2 regions of the Neobacillus phoenicis genome follow, and region 2 is predicted to be linked to the other one. Evidence: riboswitches for the same ligand, from Rfam matches in the RefSeq annotation. Region 2 holds a riboswitch; the other holds the start of a gene.

Region 1 (8,008 bases), 1.2 Mb from region 2:
CTTGATAGGAACTCCTTCATTCTTATTAGCTGAAACTTTACTTGCCACTTTCCCGTTAACATCATAAAAAACGGTTGGCTGTGGAAGCTCATTTTTCAATTTTGAAATATCTGCACTGTTTGCAAAATAGGAAATCAGTCCAAAAAAGCTCAGGATTATTATCAAAACAAATAAGACGATAAATTGAAGCAGATGCCACTTTTTCCAGTTCTTAAAAATATCTTTGAGTATCATTTGATGACTTCCTTCTCTGTAAATTATGACAGGTATAATTTTCGATGATTGCTTCATTTTTATGACGGTTTCTAAAAAATAAGCTGTGTTTAACAAGTCTGTTGATTTCCGCTCCAGGTGCTTCGCTTTCCGCGGGCGTGCCGGGGAGCCTCCTCGTCGCTTCGCTACAGCGGGGTCTCCCCTGCCCCGTACTCCCGCAGGAGTCTTCGCACCTTCCGCTCCAAACAACAAATGCAAAAAATCAACATTATTCTATAACATAGCCAAAAAATAAAAAAGATGGGCGTGTGCCATCTTTTTTCATTCGTCCGTATTACTAGCTTTTTGTTATTTCTTTAAACCGTTGTTTGCTATGCTTTTCATCGAAACTACTAAAAATCCTATAGTTTTTCTCATCTAGTATTCGAAAATGTTTACTAAGTATATTTTGTTGAAGAATAAATCCATTCTTCTTATTTACTACTTTCCACCAAATACGGCCGCCGAGCGTCTTTGTTTTGCGAAAATCTATTCCTTCCCGTGCGACAGTTTCCAATACTTCCAGAGGCTCATTTCCAAATAAGAATTGAACTGTTTCCGTTTCACGAAAAAGAGCACAAATGGAAACAGCTGTGGACCAGTTGGCAAGAACTCTTCCCTTCTCAATTTGTACAAGTGTTTTTTTGGAGACACCGATAATTTCTGCCATTTTATCCTGAGTATATCCCGCTTCCGTCCGAATCAGACGAAGCTTTTCAGAAACCTGCATAATAATTTCATCCCTGGTCACATTAAGCCCTTCCTTCACTAGCATCTAGTGTAATTTTACACAACTTCCGTCTCTCGTTCAAATATTATGAAAAAAACTGCTATCCATTAGACAGATAGCAGTTTTTTAATAGGCTATGTTAAACGTGCCTGTTGTTTTCCACTCCAGGCACTTCGCTTTCCGCGGGCGTGCCGGGGAGCCTCCTCGTCGCTTCGCTCCTGCGGGGTCTCCCCTGCCCCGTACTCCCGCAGGAGTCTTCGTGCCTTCCGCTCCAATCAACATTGTCTATAAAACAACATAGACCTTTAACACAGCTTTTTCATAAGTTATTTAATTATTTATTTATGTTTGGCGGAAGCCCGCACTGACTAGAACAGGAATTTTTAAGTTCACATGCTGCACATTTCCCTTTTTTGGATTTATTTATGAACTTTACTAAAGCCCATGTTGCATATCCAAAAATCGCTGCACCAATAATAATATTGGCTATCATAGCTTTTCACCTCTTTTTAAAATTAACCAATCCCCAACAGCAAACCACCTTGGTATATGATTAATGACAATACATAAGCAATGACAAAGGCATAAATCATTGAAAAAGCTGTCCATTTTTTGGAGTTTGTTTCTTTGTAAATAGTGGCTACTGTTGCTAAACAAGGTATATAGAGCAAAATAAAGACCATGAAACTATACGCAGCAAGCGGCGTATAATAATTAGACAGTAGTGCTTGCAAGCCAGCATCATTCGGAACAAAATAAATGATATTCATCGTTGAGATAATTGCTTCTTTTGCTAGAAATCCAGTAATTAACGATGCCGAAGCCTGCCATGTTCCAAATCCAATAGGATCAAAGATTGGAGCAATTATGTTTCCAATGGCTGCTAAGAAACTATGATCCATATCTACATTTAGTCCTTTTGGACCCGCATAAGATAACAACCAAATAAATACAGAACCTGCAAAAATAAATGTTCCGGCCTTTCTTACAAACCCTTTTCCTTTATCCCATGTACTTCTCCAAAGAGATTGAAACTGTGGCAACCTATATGGTGGCAGTTCAATAACAAACAAGGAAGTTTCAGATTTTAGTAAGGTAGTAGAGAATACTTTCGCCAATACTAAAGCCACAACAATCCCTAGAACATAAAGACTTAACACAACAAATGCTTTATGTGCCGCAAAAAATGCTCCGACAAATAACGCATATACAGGTAATCGTGCAGAACAAGACATTAACGGGGTGAGCAGGATCGTTAATAACCGCTCACGTGGTGTTTCAATTGTCCGTGCGGCCATGATTCCAGGTACATTACAACCAAAACCAATCATCATCGGAATAAATGCTTTTCCGTTTAGTCCAACCGATTCCATAATTCGATCCATTACAAGTGCAACACGAGCCATGTAACCAGAGTCCTCTAGTAATGATATGAAAAAGAAGAGAATAAAAATTTGTGGTACAAACACAAGTACCCCACCGACACCTGCTACCAAGCCTTCAATAATTAAGGCATGGATAAACGCAGATGCATGAATGGCTCCTAACACTTTCTCAAAGCCTGCAGTTACAGGTCCAGTTAATAATGTATCTAAAGCACCTGATAATGGAGTACCTAGCCAATCAAACGTTAGCATAAACATAAAATACATTAATAATAAAAAGATTGGCATTCCAAGGTATCGATTTGTAACGATAGAATCTATCTTTTCAGACAAAGGTATAACGGTATTACTTTTTCTAGCCACATCAGCAATGATTTTTTCAATAACTTCTTTTCTTTTTAGATAAATAAAGTTTGTTAATGATTTAAAGTCGGTCTGCTTTTGTAACTTCGATTCTAATTTCTCCAAAATAGCTTTAAGCTTTTGGGGGTTGGTTAGACCATTAACATAGTTTTTTACATATTCATTGCCTTCAAAATATTGGATTGCTAGAAACCGTAGAGAGTGATTTGTTTTTCCATTTAACTCCCCTGAAAATGCAGTTATGGCTTCCTCGAGCTCTTTACCATAATAAGTAAGATTCTTTTTAGTCGGTTGGATGGATTTCGTTCCGATAACATCTACAAGCTTATCGCACCCTTTCCCACTTCTTGCCACAACAGGTACCACCGGAACACCGAGAATCTCCGAAAGTTTCGTATAATCAATTTGAATGCCTCGTTTATTAGCTACATCCATCATATTTAATCCGATCAGTGCAGGCTTTTCAAACTCAAGCAGTTGGAGAGTTAAATGGAGATTCCGCTCCAATTGTGAGGCATCTAAAATATTCAATAAACGATCCACAGATTCATTTAAAAAGAAGGAAGTGACAACCCCTTCATCTTTTGACAATGGGTTAAGTGTATATACACCAGGTAAATCTATTAAATGTCCAAGGTTTTTCTTAAATAGTCCAACCTTTTTTTCAACTGTTACACCGCTCCAGTTCCCAACATATTCATAGGAACCTGTTAAGTTATTAAACAATGATGTCTTTCCTGTATTTGGGTTACCTATTAGAGCAATTTCCATTAGATTCTTTCCACCTCAATTTGAACAGCTTCCTTGCGGCGGATTCCAACGCATTGTCCGCAGGACTCTATCATAATTGGACCACCGAATGGCATGACGCATTTTACACATACTTCCGAGCCTTCTGTGATTCCTAAGTCAAGCAATCGTCTTTGAACTAGGTGACCAACATGAGAAAGATCTAATATTTTCCCTTTATCTCCCGCTTTTAATGAACCAAACATGTATATCACCCTTATCTAGGTTAATTGAGAATGATTATCTTTCTATATTGCCATTTTAACACTTTTTTTAGGTAATAAGCATATTAAATTTGACAAAGTTTCGAAAAAATTTCATAAAAAAAAGGAAAAGCACCTGTTCTTTTCCTTTTTTTGGTTCTTGTTTATTTTGTTGTATAGGCTTTTTTTAAATTGCCCGTTAATTTCCGCTCCAGGCACTTCGCTTTCCGCGGGCGTGCCGGGGAGCCTCCTCGTCGCTTCGCTCCTGCGGGGTCTCCCCTGCCCCGTACTCCCGCAGGAGTCTTCGTGCCTTCCGCTCCAACCAACGGGTGTTTCAAATCAACATAATGCTTTTACGTTGTCATTATCTAAACAATCTTTTTGGTAATGCACTGATAACTAGAATAATGATAATGGCACTGATAATGAAGCTTGGGAGCATATAGGTTCCATTGTATAGGAGAGAGTAAACAGCTACTGGCTGCCCTTTTGGAGCATATTCTCCAAAAAATACAATCCCAGATACGACATGGCAAAGGTAACGAAGAACACTTCCTAAGAAAGCTCCAAATACTACGTAAGTCATCCATTTTCCTTTATTCTGTTCATTAATTGCATTCTTTATTTGTGCTGCAAAAATACCAGCGAAACCTACAACAGTAAAGGCAATAAAGTAATCAATAATTCCTTGAATCAGGGTATAAATTTGTGAATATCCAAGAATAAATTGTAACAGGCCTAGTAAGAATCCTGTAAGGACCCCACCTTTAATTCCCCAGCGGTAAGCCATAAGAAAAACCGGGACCATGGCAATCGAAATTGATCCCCCTTGGGGCCAAATTTTAAATGAAAGGATATTCCCAACATAATCTAATAAATAGGCAAGTGCGGTAAACACCGCTACTTCTGTAATAAAAAGCGTGTTACTCCTGTTCTTGTTCATTTCTCTTTCCCCCTCTGATTTGTAAAGGCAATAAAACAATCCACAAAAAAAAGCAATGCATGACAATTAGGAATGTCTGCATTGCTTTGCTATCGGCAAACCACATCCCTACGCTAGCGTTAACTAACAGGTTCATAGGGTCAGAACTCTACCGTTCACTCTCAGCCGCACAAAAGCAGCTCCCCCTGTGGAAATATTCTATTGTTTCCATACAAAATATACTACTCTCTACTTATTTTTACAAGATATATTTACACGTTAACTAACAAGAGAAAAATCCAAACAGTATAGAAATTATTGGAAAATATTTTTTATTCATTTTTTAGAGGATTTTGGCCGTTACCCTCGAATTTACTTGTTAATCAGTTTTGTTAATACCATAGGGGGAAACAAGAATGTTTACGGGAGAACAAACGGATTTAGTTGCTTTTTTTCAAAAGAATAAAAAGAAATTAGTACAAGAGTGGGAAGATTCCATTGTGATTAATCACGAGGACCCCTTCAAGTTGAAAATTAGGGAAAATGGGGAAGCCCTACTTAATGTAATCCTTTCTATGCATAAGGTATCTAGTGAGGAACTTATAGAAATCGTAAAAAAGATTGCCATAGAAGTTTCAGAAGAAAGGGTACTGGCTAATATCAATATTGGTGATTTTGTCTATAATGTTAATCTCGGTCGGACCATTCTATACAGTTATCTGAGTAAAACAGGAATTTCTTGGTCAGATTTGCAGGAGTCCATAAATAAAATCAATTTTTGTTTTGATAAATTTTTATACTATGCGGTGTCCCATTATTCAGAAGCTAAAAACAAGATTATTGAAGAAAAGACGATGTTCATTGATTCTACACATCAGGACCGATTAACCCTTCTCGGTCAAATGACATCAAGCTTTATTCATGAATTCAGGAATCCGCTCACTTCTGTACAAGGATTTATCCAATTGCTTAAGGCAGATTATCCAAATATGAGATATTTAGATATCATTTCAGGTGAATTGGACCAACTTAATTTTCGAATATCACAGTTTCTTCTGCTTTCAAAAAAGGAACTGATAGGGAAAGAAAAAATTAATTTCAAATTAAACCAACTCATTGATGAAGTATTAAATTTCCTCTACCCAAGTATACTGGATGGAAAAGTGAAAATTAAAAGAGATTTGAGCAAAGATTTCACCTTGAATGGTTATGCTGATGAAATTAGACAAGTCTTTATTAATATTATTTTTAATGCAATTGATGTTCTAAACCATCATGAAGTGGATCTCCCTACAATAGAAATAAGCAGCTGGTTGGAAAATGAAGAGTTGATTAAAATCAGTATATCTAATAACGGACCTGCCATCCCGGCGGAATTAAGAAAAACCATTTTTGAGCCTTTTTTTACAACTAAAAAGCTAGGTACTGGTCTTGGATTATTTGTTTGTAAAGAAATTATTGAGAAACATAAGGGAGAATTAACGTGCGATTCCTCAATGGATAAAACGACTTTTTCTATCTGCTTACCTATACAGTCTTAATAGGAACCGACCCTACCTCCTTTCAAATCCCACTTTTAAAAAGCAGGGATTTTTTTATATCTTCCAAATATATATCTTCCGCAATAAAACCAATTTGCATATGATGTACTAAAAATTTTGGGAGACTAGACGCATGTTTACTTTAAAAGTTGATAATGAAATTGAACTTCAGTTGTTTCAACACCATCACGCTCTAAAACTTTATCAGCTGGTTGAACGGAATCGAGACCATTTACGGGAATGGTTGCCTTGGGTGGACACCATGAATTCCTCATATCAATTTGAATCCATTATCCCAATCTGGCTTAACCAATTTGCTGAAAACCAAGGATTCAACGTTGGAATTCTTTTTAAAGGAGAACTCGTCGGTTCTATTGGCTTACACCAGATTGATTGGCATAACAGAACGGTTAGTATCGGCTATTATCTTTCCAAATCCGCTGAGGGATATGGCGTCATGACACGATCCGTTCAAGCTTTACTAAATTATGCTTTCTTCGATTTGGGGTTAAATAGGGTGGAAATACGCTGCGGAGTAAATAACAAAAAAAGCCGTGCCATCCCTGAAAGGCTTGGTTTTAAAAAGGAAGGCACAATAAGAGACGGTGAACAACTGCGCGGTAAATATCATGACCTCATTTGCTATGGCATGCTTGCTCGCGACTGGAATGGTTTGATCTCTAGTTAGGTTGTTCTCTTTATGGATTGATTCACCTTAAAAAATAGACAAATTAAAATAATTTGGACAATCGGATAAAACGGAAAAGAATAGAAAATCATATATCCTTCTCTATAATGATATACACCAAGTTCATGGGCGAACCATTCAAGCGTAACCCCAAAAAGTGACCAGCAAAGAATGTAGAAAAAGCAATATTTGAATGGGATCTTAAACCTGTCCCAAAGATAAATAAAAAAATATGAAGAAGGGCCAAACATAGTATAGGAGAAAAAATCAATCAACTGAAAGGAAGAATTATCATTTACATTGTAAAAATTGAAAGGTTCAATACTAATGGTATGATCGAAAAAGAAACCAACAAAAATTCCAAATAACACTAAGAAGAGGCTTACACTAAATGAAAAGCGCTTCTTCATCAAAAAAATGGCCCCGAATCCAACAATATTCATAATGATGACAAACCATTCATTTTGATTGAATGAATGATCATATGTGGTCATATTTCCTCCTCACTTTCTTTATACTCAAGAAATTTAAGAACATAAACCAAGATGACAAAAAAACTGGAGTAAAGAAGTACAGATAATATCAAATGCCAATGTATATAAACTAAAAGCTTTGCCCTAATGGCTGTAAATTCAATGACAAAGAATGAAGCTAACATCCCTAAAACGAGGAGTGTTTTCACCTTGTTTTTTTTTATTTGTTTATAAGCATTAAGAAATATTAAAAAAAGGAGTGGAAATACCCCATCACGAAAGAGAATAAATGCAAAGAATCCTTCCTTTTGTTGTGTATATTCAATAAAATGCTTATTTAACGAAAGGATAGTCATTGAATTAATCAGCAGCATCGAAGAAAGTAAGAAAAGATTAAACTGATTCACAAAGGATATTTTTTTCGATTGAAAGGTAAAAATAGAAGCTAAAATTAAGGTCATTAGTGTTGTAAAGAAAATAATCATTTTGCCCCCACTTGGCACTAGAAAATTTCCTTTATTATTCCACATTGTAAAGAATTTAAGCATAATAATATTCCACGGGAACCGATTAAAAGTTTATTGCCTCTCCTCAAGTAGAAATACTGAGTTAGGGTTATAATGAAAGAAAAGTAATCGTAAGTGAGGTGGCAACCCTTACTA
Region 2 (8,008 bases):
GTTCACAAGGTGTTCAAAGAGGAATGGGTCAAAACCATGCTTGCCCGTGGGAAGGATCCCGAAGCAGTAATGGAAAAAATTGATAAGTATTGGGATGAACTTGAACAATCTCGAATGCAGGAACAGCATTTAGGAATGAAACGATTTGAGGGAGAAATAATCCGAAGTGATGGTAAACACCGTGATAAAGATAAAAAACACAATCAGCACCGACGATTTGAAGGCGAAAGGTATGATAGGGATTTTCGCGGTAAAAAGAGCAAAAAAGGCAGGAAAAAATAGCATCCTACAACATTATTATTGAAGTATAAAGAGCTGTCTAAAGTAGGGTGTATTTCTGAGGAGGACCCTAAAAACTAACAAGGAGAAAGCTAAATGAAAGTACTAGTAATCTGGCGGCTACTCACTGTTGGCGGAGTAAATGCTGGATGGCGAAATCGCTCAATCTATTTCAAACAACATGGCATTGAGACTGAGTTCCTTTATACAACCGATCATGGCGGGCTCCATATCATGCAGGACATTGCTCCTGTCTATTTAACGAAAGATGAACAAGAAATTAAAAAAATCATTCATGATCACGCTTACGATGCTGTCGTTATTGTTGATACGGGTGCTGCCTACAAATGGCTTCGAAAAGCCAACTTTCAAGGACCAGTTATTGTAGAAGCCCGGACACCTGAACTAATCAAGCTCATGCCTCACGTAAAGTCCTTTAAAGGAATTCAACCCGAATTAATCATCGTACCCTCTTACTATCAAAAGCGAATTGTTTCCATATTAACAAATAATGTTCCCATTGAAGTCATATACAACGGCGTGGATACTTCCTTTTTCCGTGCATTAGCACCTGATGAAATTGATTATCAAAGTGCACCGATACCTCCTAATAATAAAAAAATTATCGGATGGATTGGCAGATTGGACAAACGTAAAAATTGGCCGATGTTGCTAGAGGTCGCAAAAAAGATTAAGAATGAAAGAGGCGATATTGAAATTTGGGTCATCGGAGGGGCACAGAGTGTACAGCGTGAAGAATTTGCTGCAGCCTGGCAGCAAGAGCAGCTCACCGATATCATTAAATGGTTCCCTGTCATTCCATATCAGCAAATGCCTCATGTCTATGCAAAGATCCGCCAATCTGGCGGATGTACTCTTGCAACCACTAAATCAGAATCCTTTGGAAATACATTTATTGAATCAATGACCTGTGGTGTACCCGTGGTAGCCTCTAAAATGATGCCTGTCACAGAGTTAGTGGTTGATGGGGAAACAGGGTTACTTTATCGTGGCCAAAACGTCGATGATGCGGTCCAGCAATTATATGGGATTCTTGATGACCCAAAACGCTTTCAACAGATGTCTCAGGCTGCAATCAATCGAGTTCAACAACATTTTTCAATCCAAACGGTTGCAGATGCATATGTAGACTTATTAAAGAAAATTGTCCAAAAGGACGAAGAGGCAAATGGGGAGGGGGAAATAACATGATTACTCCTATTGCCTATCGAAAAACATTAGAAGGGAAGTCCAACGCTCATTTAATAAGTTTTAGTGATGGACATGACTATGTGGTAAAGTTCTTTCAACCTGGGTTTGAGAGATCATTACCTAATGAATGGGTAGGGTATTGTTTAGCACGATATCTCGGTCTGCCGATTCCCTTTGCCCGGTTAGTAGAGATACCACCTGAGTTTATTGCTCAAGTTCCTGAACTGAAAGTCATGCATCATACCCAATTTCAATTCGCTTCTTTATACGTTCCTGATTGTACGGACGGTCATCAAACGCCAAGTAATTATAGTATTAGTAATCACCAGTCATTAGCGGGTGTCATCTTGCTAGATTACTGGCTTTGTAATCGAGATCGTACTCGTAAAAATATAGTCTTATGTGAGGGAGACCAAGGAAAATATCAATTGTGGATTATTGATCATGCGGAGATTTTTGGAGCATACAACTGGTGTGCAAGTGATTTAGACAACCTATCAGAGCAGCTTTTGAAAAGTGCCACACATGGAATCATGGCCACAAATATTGAATCCGAAGATAGTTTTACAGATTATCTTGATTTGATTCAAACCATTCCGATTTTTTTAATCGAAGAAGTTGTATCGATGATTCCAGAGGATTGGATGGTAACTAAAGAAGAGAAAAAAGCAATGGTCAGCGCCCTGGTGACAAGGCGAAAAAGTATCCTTCCACACCTCTTACAAAGATTTTTGAAAAAGGTTTATCATCCATTACATGAGAAGAATTTGTAAATTCTTTTCCTACTCATTATAAAAAACCTTGATCACTCAAGGTTTTTTATAATGAGTTTATTTCTCTTTCTTTTTCTTTTTATCCTTATCTTTTTCTTTTTTCTTTTTTTCGAATTCTGAGACTTGTTTTAATAGGTTTGTATTTATTTCCTTTAAACCCGCAAGTTCTGTTCGAATCTCATCTTCAAAGCTTGAAATATAGGCTGCTATGTCGGTTTCAATCGCTAATAAGTGATTAGCAATTTTGGAGCGAAGGTCATTCTCAGGAGGAGTACTGTCTTCAATTTGTTGTACTTGTTCCTCAACAACAATCTCTTGTTGTTGTTCAGTAACTTGTGCATCCGAATGCTCTTGTTCTAGTGTGTTAGTGGATGCATTTTCTGAGGGATTTCCCAATGCCTTTAAAAGCTCTTCTTTCAACAAGTTGTTTACCGACTGCAAAAAGGAGTCTATAACAAATGTATTTTCAACTTGCTTTTCTTGCATCTTATTATTTTTTTTGCCCATTATTCTACCCACCTTTTTCTTAAAGTTTATATCCCCGCCTACTCCGTTCATGAATAGGGACCTTACAAGAGATATCATATGAAATTTTCACAGACAAGCATCAACGAATATCATGAAAGTAGAAAAAAAGGCTGTCTAGCCCTAATATGTGACTGAAATTTCGCTTTCACTTTCCGACACGAAAACGCGAGAATTGTCTGTTCATGCGCTTTCCCGAGGAATATTTCCTGAATCAGAGGTGTTCAATCTTCACCAATAACTGTTATATAATCGATGGAAGAGGAAACTAGAAGAAAATTGTCGCAATATAAGATAGGGGAGAATATGCCAATGAGTAAGTGTGTAATTGTCTATACAACGAACGACTGTATTGAATGTACAATGGTAAAACAGGTTTTAACACAGGAAGGAATCGCTTTTGAGGCAAGGAACGTAGCCACAAACCCAGAATTTCAAAAAGAAGTAGAGAAATACGGTTTCCTAGGTGTGCCGGTAACCGTTGTTGAAGGCAGAGCAGTAAAAGGGTTCACTAATGAATTAAAAGAACTGATGGATTTAGCAAAAGGAAACACTAATTTAGAAAGGTAAATGGGATGAATCACAAACAATATTAAATTATTTACTTTACATCTGAAATTTTTAGCAGTACTATGTAGGTAATTTCATAATGACGTATCTACTAGGGGTGCCCAGATTGCGGGCTGAGAGAAAACGGCAACGTTTTTAACCCTTCGGACCTGATCTGGGTAATACCAGCGTAGGAAAGTAGTCGAGTGAATGCTGTTTTATTACTCTTTCTAACTAACCAGGTCCAATTTTTGGATCTGGTTTTTTTATTTTTAAAAAAGGGGAGATTTTTGTGGAAACAAACAAATGGTTTGAGACATTGGAAAAAGTAAGAGAGGGTAGACCGCTAGTACATAACATAACAAACGTCGTCGTCACGAACTTTACTGCAAATGGCTTGCTTGCACTAGGAGCATCACCTGTCATGGCATATGCAGCAGAAGAAGTAGCCGATATGGCGAAGATAGCTAGTTCCGTAGTTTTGAATATTGGAACGTTAAACTCGCAGACAGTGGAGTCAATGATTATTGCAGGAAAAGCAGCCAATGAAAATAGTGTTCCCGTTATATTTGACCCGGTAGGTGCGGGGGCCACACCTTACCGTACGGAGACTGCACAAAAAATCATGAAAGAGGTGCATGTTTCGGTAATCAGAGGCAATGCTGCTGAAATAGCTAACGTTGTAGGTGAGAACTGGGAAATTAAAGGTGTAGATGCTGGCGACGCAAATGGTAATATTGTTGAACTTGCCATTTCTGCTGCACAGAAACTGAATACCATTGTGGTCATAACAGGAAAAGAAGATGTTGTGACAGATGGAAAAACCACCTTTGTGATTTCAAATGGACATCTCATTTTGACAATGGTGACAGGCACTGGTTGTCTATTAACTTCTGTAATTGGTGCTTTTGCTGGAGTGGAAAATGATTTGTTGAAGGCTTCAGTGGCTGCATTGTCTTTCTATGGAATAGCGGCAGAGAAAGCGGCTGAAAGAACAGCAGAACTAGGACCGGGAAGCTTTCAAATAGAATTTTTGAACCAATTATCACTCACATCTTCAAAGGATATGAAGCAGCACGCGTTCATTAAAAAAATTAATGAGTAAGTGGGGGTTATTTTTATGAAAAAAGCGCTAACGATTGCAGGGTCTGATAGCGGAGGTGGAGCAGGGATTCAGGCAGATTTAAAGACGTTTCAGGAATTAGAGGTATTTGGTATGTCTGCATTAACAGCAGTGACTGCTCAAAACACATTGGGTGTTCATGGTGTTTACCCAATGTCAGCGGAGGCTGTTGTCAAGCAGATTCAAGCTATTGGGGAGGATATCGGAGCAGATGCACTAAAAACAGGGATGCTATTTAACGCAGAAATTATTGCGGCCGTCTCGGAACAAATTAAGATTTTTCAATGGGGAAATGTCGTGGTAGACCCGGTAATGATCGCTAAGGGCGGAGAATCTTTATTGTTTAACGAAGCGATCTCAGCGATGAAAACCTATTTACTGCCCTTAGCAAATGTCATCACACCGAACATTCCAGAAGCGGAAGTTTTAACGGGAATGACGATTCAAACGGTTGAGGAAAAAAAGGAAGCTGCGAGAAAATTACATGCGCTAGGAGTCAAAAATATCGTCATAAAAGGTGGACATGACGAGAATGAAACGGATGCAGTAGATTTATTATTCGATGGCAAGGAATTTTACACGTTCACGAGAAAGCGAATCAATACCAAAAATACGCATGGAACAGGCTGTACCTTCTCGGCCGCACTTACTGCTGAGCTGGCAAAAGGGGCTAGTGTGTATGAAGCAGTTTTAACAGCAAAGGATTTTATTCAGGCAGCCATTGAAGAAGATTTAAAAATCGGGCAAGGACATGGCCCCACTAACCATTGGGCTTATCGAAAAAGGAAAATTGGAAAAGAGGTTACCCCATTATGACAAATTTACGAGAAGCATTGAGTGTTTATTTTATCATGGGTAGCAACAACTGCTTAAAGGACCCTGTTGAGGTATTGAAGGAAGCCATTGCTGGGGGCATAACCTTCTTTCAGTTTAGAGAAAAAGGGGAAGGGGCTTTAACTGGCGTTAAAAAATATGCACTCGCTAAAAAACTCCAAACCATTTGTAAAGAGAATCAAATCCCCTTCATTGTAAATGATGATATTGATCTTGCGATTGAAATAAATGCAGTCGGTGTCCATATTGGGCAAGAGGATGATTCTGTTAAAACGGTAAGGGAAAAAATTGGCGACAAAATCTTGGGGGTTTCTGTTCATACAAAAGAGGAAGCTATTGAAGCCATACGGGATGGAGCAGATTATTTTGGGATTGGACCTGTTTTTCCAACCACCACGAAGGTGGACGCCAAACCATCACGTGGCACGACCCTGATTGAAACCTTACGCACTGAAGGATTCACCATCCCCATTGTTGGAATTGGAGGAATCACGATTGAAAATGCGTATTCTGTTGTAGAAGCAGGGGCAGATGGTGTTTCCGTGATTACAGCCATCAGTCATGCGGAATCACCGGTGGATGCTGCAAAAGCATTAAGAAAAAATCTAGTTGCTTTAGCTAGTCAGGAGTGAGGCAAGAATGAAGAAAACACAAAAGCTTACTTTAACCGCCATGATGATTGCAATTGGAACCATGTCCAGTAATCTCTTTTATATTCCCATTGGATTTACCAAGGTATTTCCTATACAACATTTCTTGAATGTGCTGTCAGCAGTACTTTTAGGGCCTTATTACGCTGTTGCACAGGCCTTTTGTGTCTCATTATTAAGAAATATTATGGGTACGGGATCTCCGTTTGCCTTCCCAGGCAGTATGGTTGGAGCATTGCTCGCATCTCTATTATTCCTGAAAACTAGAAAAATCTATTTAGCGTTTTTCGGTGAAGTAATCGGGACAGGTATTATTGGTGCGATGCTGTGTTATCCAATTGCAACACTTTTGCTTGGACAAAAAGGGACCTTATTTGGGTTTATCCCCTTGTTTATTTTTAGCTCATTTGCCGGTGCCTTGATTGGATTTGTAATCTTAACCGTATTTTTACGGAAAAAAGTAGTAAAGATTGAGGAGCCTCAAGCCAAAATGTAAGGTGGTACGGAAAATGTGTAAAGAAATAGCTGAAAGAATTGAAGTTGAGGTAGGAGCGAGAAAAGATGAACTTCTTGCATTGCTAGCCAAACTGGTTGCTTACCCTACAGTAAGCCCTCCAGCCCGCAATACCAATGCAGTACAGGAATATATTAAAGGATTTTTAGAAGATTTGGGATTTCAAACGGATAAATGGGATGTGTATCCTGGAGATCCGAATGTAGTTGGCGTTTTGCCGGGTGAGGCTTCTAACCAATATAATAGCTTGATAATAAATGGTCATGTGGACGTTGCTGAGATAGGAGATGACAAGGAGTGGGAATCTTCTCCATTTAGCACTAGAATAAAAGATTCCTTTATTTATGGTCGTGGTGTCGCTGATATGAAAGGTGGAATGGCGGCATCACTCATTGCGATTAAGCTTTTGAAAGAAATGGGCGTTACTTTGGGTGGCGATCTTCAATTTCAATCCGTCATTGGGGAAGAGGTAGGGGAGGCTGGAACCCAGGCATGTGTAGAGCGGGGCTATACCGCTGATTATGCTGTAGTGGTAGATACGAGTGATTTACATATACAAGGACAGGGCGGCGTTATTACTGGATGGATTACGGTTCAAAGCAAAGAGACCTATCATGATGGACTGCGGAGAAAAATGATTCATGCAGGTGGTGGCCTAAAAGGGGCCAGTGCCATTGAGAAAATGATGAAGATCATCGCGGGACTTCAGGAACTGGAGAGACATTGGGCTGTGACGAAAAGCTATGAAGGCTTTCCACCTGGGACGAATACAATTAATCCGGCAGTCATTGAAGGAGGAAGGCATGCAGCTTTTGTGGCAGACCAATGTGCATTGTGGGTTACGGTTCATTTTTATCCGAATGAAGACTATGAAGACGTGATCAAGGAAATTGAACAACATATCGGTGCTGTTGCTGCGGCCGATCCTTGGCTTAGAGAGAATCCGCCAACTTTTGTTTGGGGTGGGAAATCTATGATTGAGGACCGTGGCGAGATTTTTCCTTCATTGGAATTGGATGCAAACCAATTGGGAACCAAGACGTTAACAGCAGTTTATGAAAAAATGATAAACAGCACGCCAATAATTGGGATGTCTACAACCGTTACAGATGCCGGATGGCTCGGACGTGCAGGTATACCAACCGCCATTTTTGGACCAGGTAAATTGGAAGATGCGCACGCTGTCAATGAGAAGGTCGAAATTCGTCAATTGCTAGACTTTGCTAAAGTTCTAGCTATGTTTATCGCAGAATGGTGCAACACCAGAAAAGAGGGGTAGCATGAAATTTTCTGAGAGACTTTATCAAAAAGTACATGATATTTGGGAGAAAACTCACGAGCATCCATTTGTTATCGGAATGGGAAAAGGGGACCTTCCAACTGAATCGTTTATTCGTTACATGAAACAGGATTACGTGTTCTTAATTGATTATTCTAAGCTTTTTGCTTTAGCGGCTGTGAAATCAAGAGAAATTGAAACGATGGCTGCTTTTGCCAAGCTGTTGCATGAGACTTTACATGGGGAAATGGATTTGCACCGGGAATATGC

The links. A riboswitch is a leader RNA that binds a small molecule or an ion and turns the genes downstream of it on or off. The one in region 2 is predicted to bind thiamine pyrophosphate.
Region 1: another riboswitch for thiamine pyrophosphate. It lies ahead of thiT (energy-coupled thiamine transporter ThiT); the one in region 2 lies ahead of thiM (hydroxyethylthiazole kinase).

Annotation. Positions count from the first base shown of each region.
Region 1 covers NZ_CP154847.1:4,626,153-4,634,160, forward strand. The annotation lists gene AA0X95_RS23680 (transglycosylase domain-containing protein) at 1-234, opposite strand, end outside; gene AA0X95_RS23685 (helix-turn-helix transcriptional regulator) at 551-1,003, opposite strand; gene AA0X95_RS23690 (FeoB-associated Cys-rich membrane protein) at 1,317-1,475, opposite strand; gene feoB (ferrous iron transport protein B) at 1,498-3,501, opposite strand; gene AA0X95_RS23700 (FeoA family protein) at 3,501-3,725, opposite strand; gene thiT (energy-coupled thiamine transporter ThiT) at 4,087-4,665, opposite strand; TPP riboswitch at 4,754-4,861, opposite strand; gene AA0X95_RS23710 (histidine kinase N-terminal domain-containing protein) at 5,061-6,185, shown strand; gene AA0X95_RS23715 (GNAT family N-acetyltransferase) at 6,319-6,873, shown strand; gene AA0X95_RS23720 (hypothetical protein) at 6,870-7,367, opposite strand; gene AA0X95_RS23725 (hypothetical protein) at 7,364-7,831, opposite strand.
Region 2 covers NZ_CP154847.1:3,451,236-3,459,243, reverse strand. The annotation lists gene AA0X95_RS17920 (hypothetical protein) at 1-282, shown strand, start outside; gene AA0X95_RS17915 (glycosyltransferase family 4 protein) at 376-1,491, shown strand; gene AA0X95_RS17910 (HipA family kinase) at 1,488-2,264, shown strand; gene AA0X95_RS17905 (hypothetical protein) at 2,322-2,771, opposite strand; gene AA0X95_RS17900 (glutaredoxin family protein) at 3,102-3,359, shown strand; TPP riboswitch at 3,443-3,552, shown strand; gene thiM (hydroxyethylthiazole kinase) at 3,631-4,443, shown strand; gene thiD (bifunctional hydroxymethylpyrimidine kinase/phosphomethylpyrimidine kinase) at 4,459-5,277, shown strand; gene thiE (thiamine phosphate synthase) at 5,274-5,927, shown strand; gene thiW (energy coupling factor transporter S component ThiW) at 5,935-6,441, shown strand; gene AA0X95_RS17875 (acetylornithine deacetylase) at 6,455-7,738, shown strand; gene tenA (thiaminase II) at 7,740-8,008, shown strand, end outside.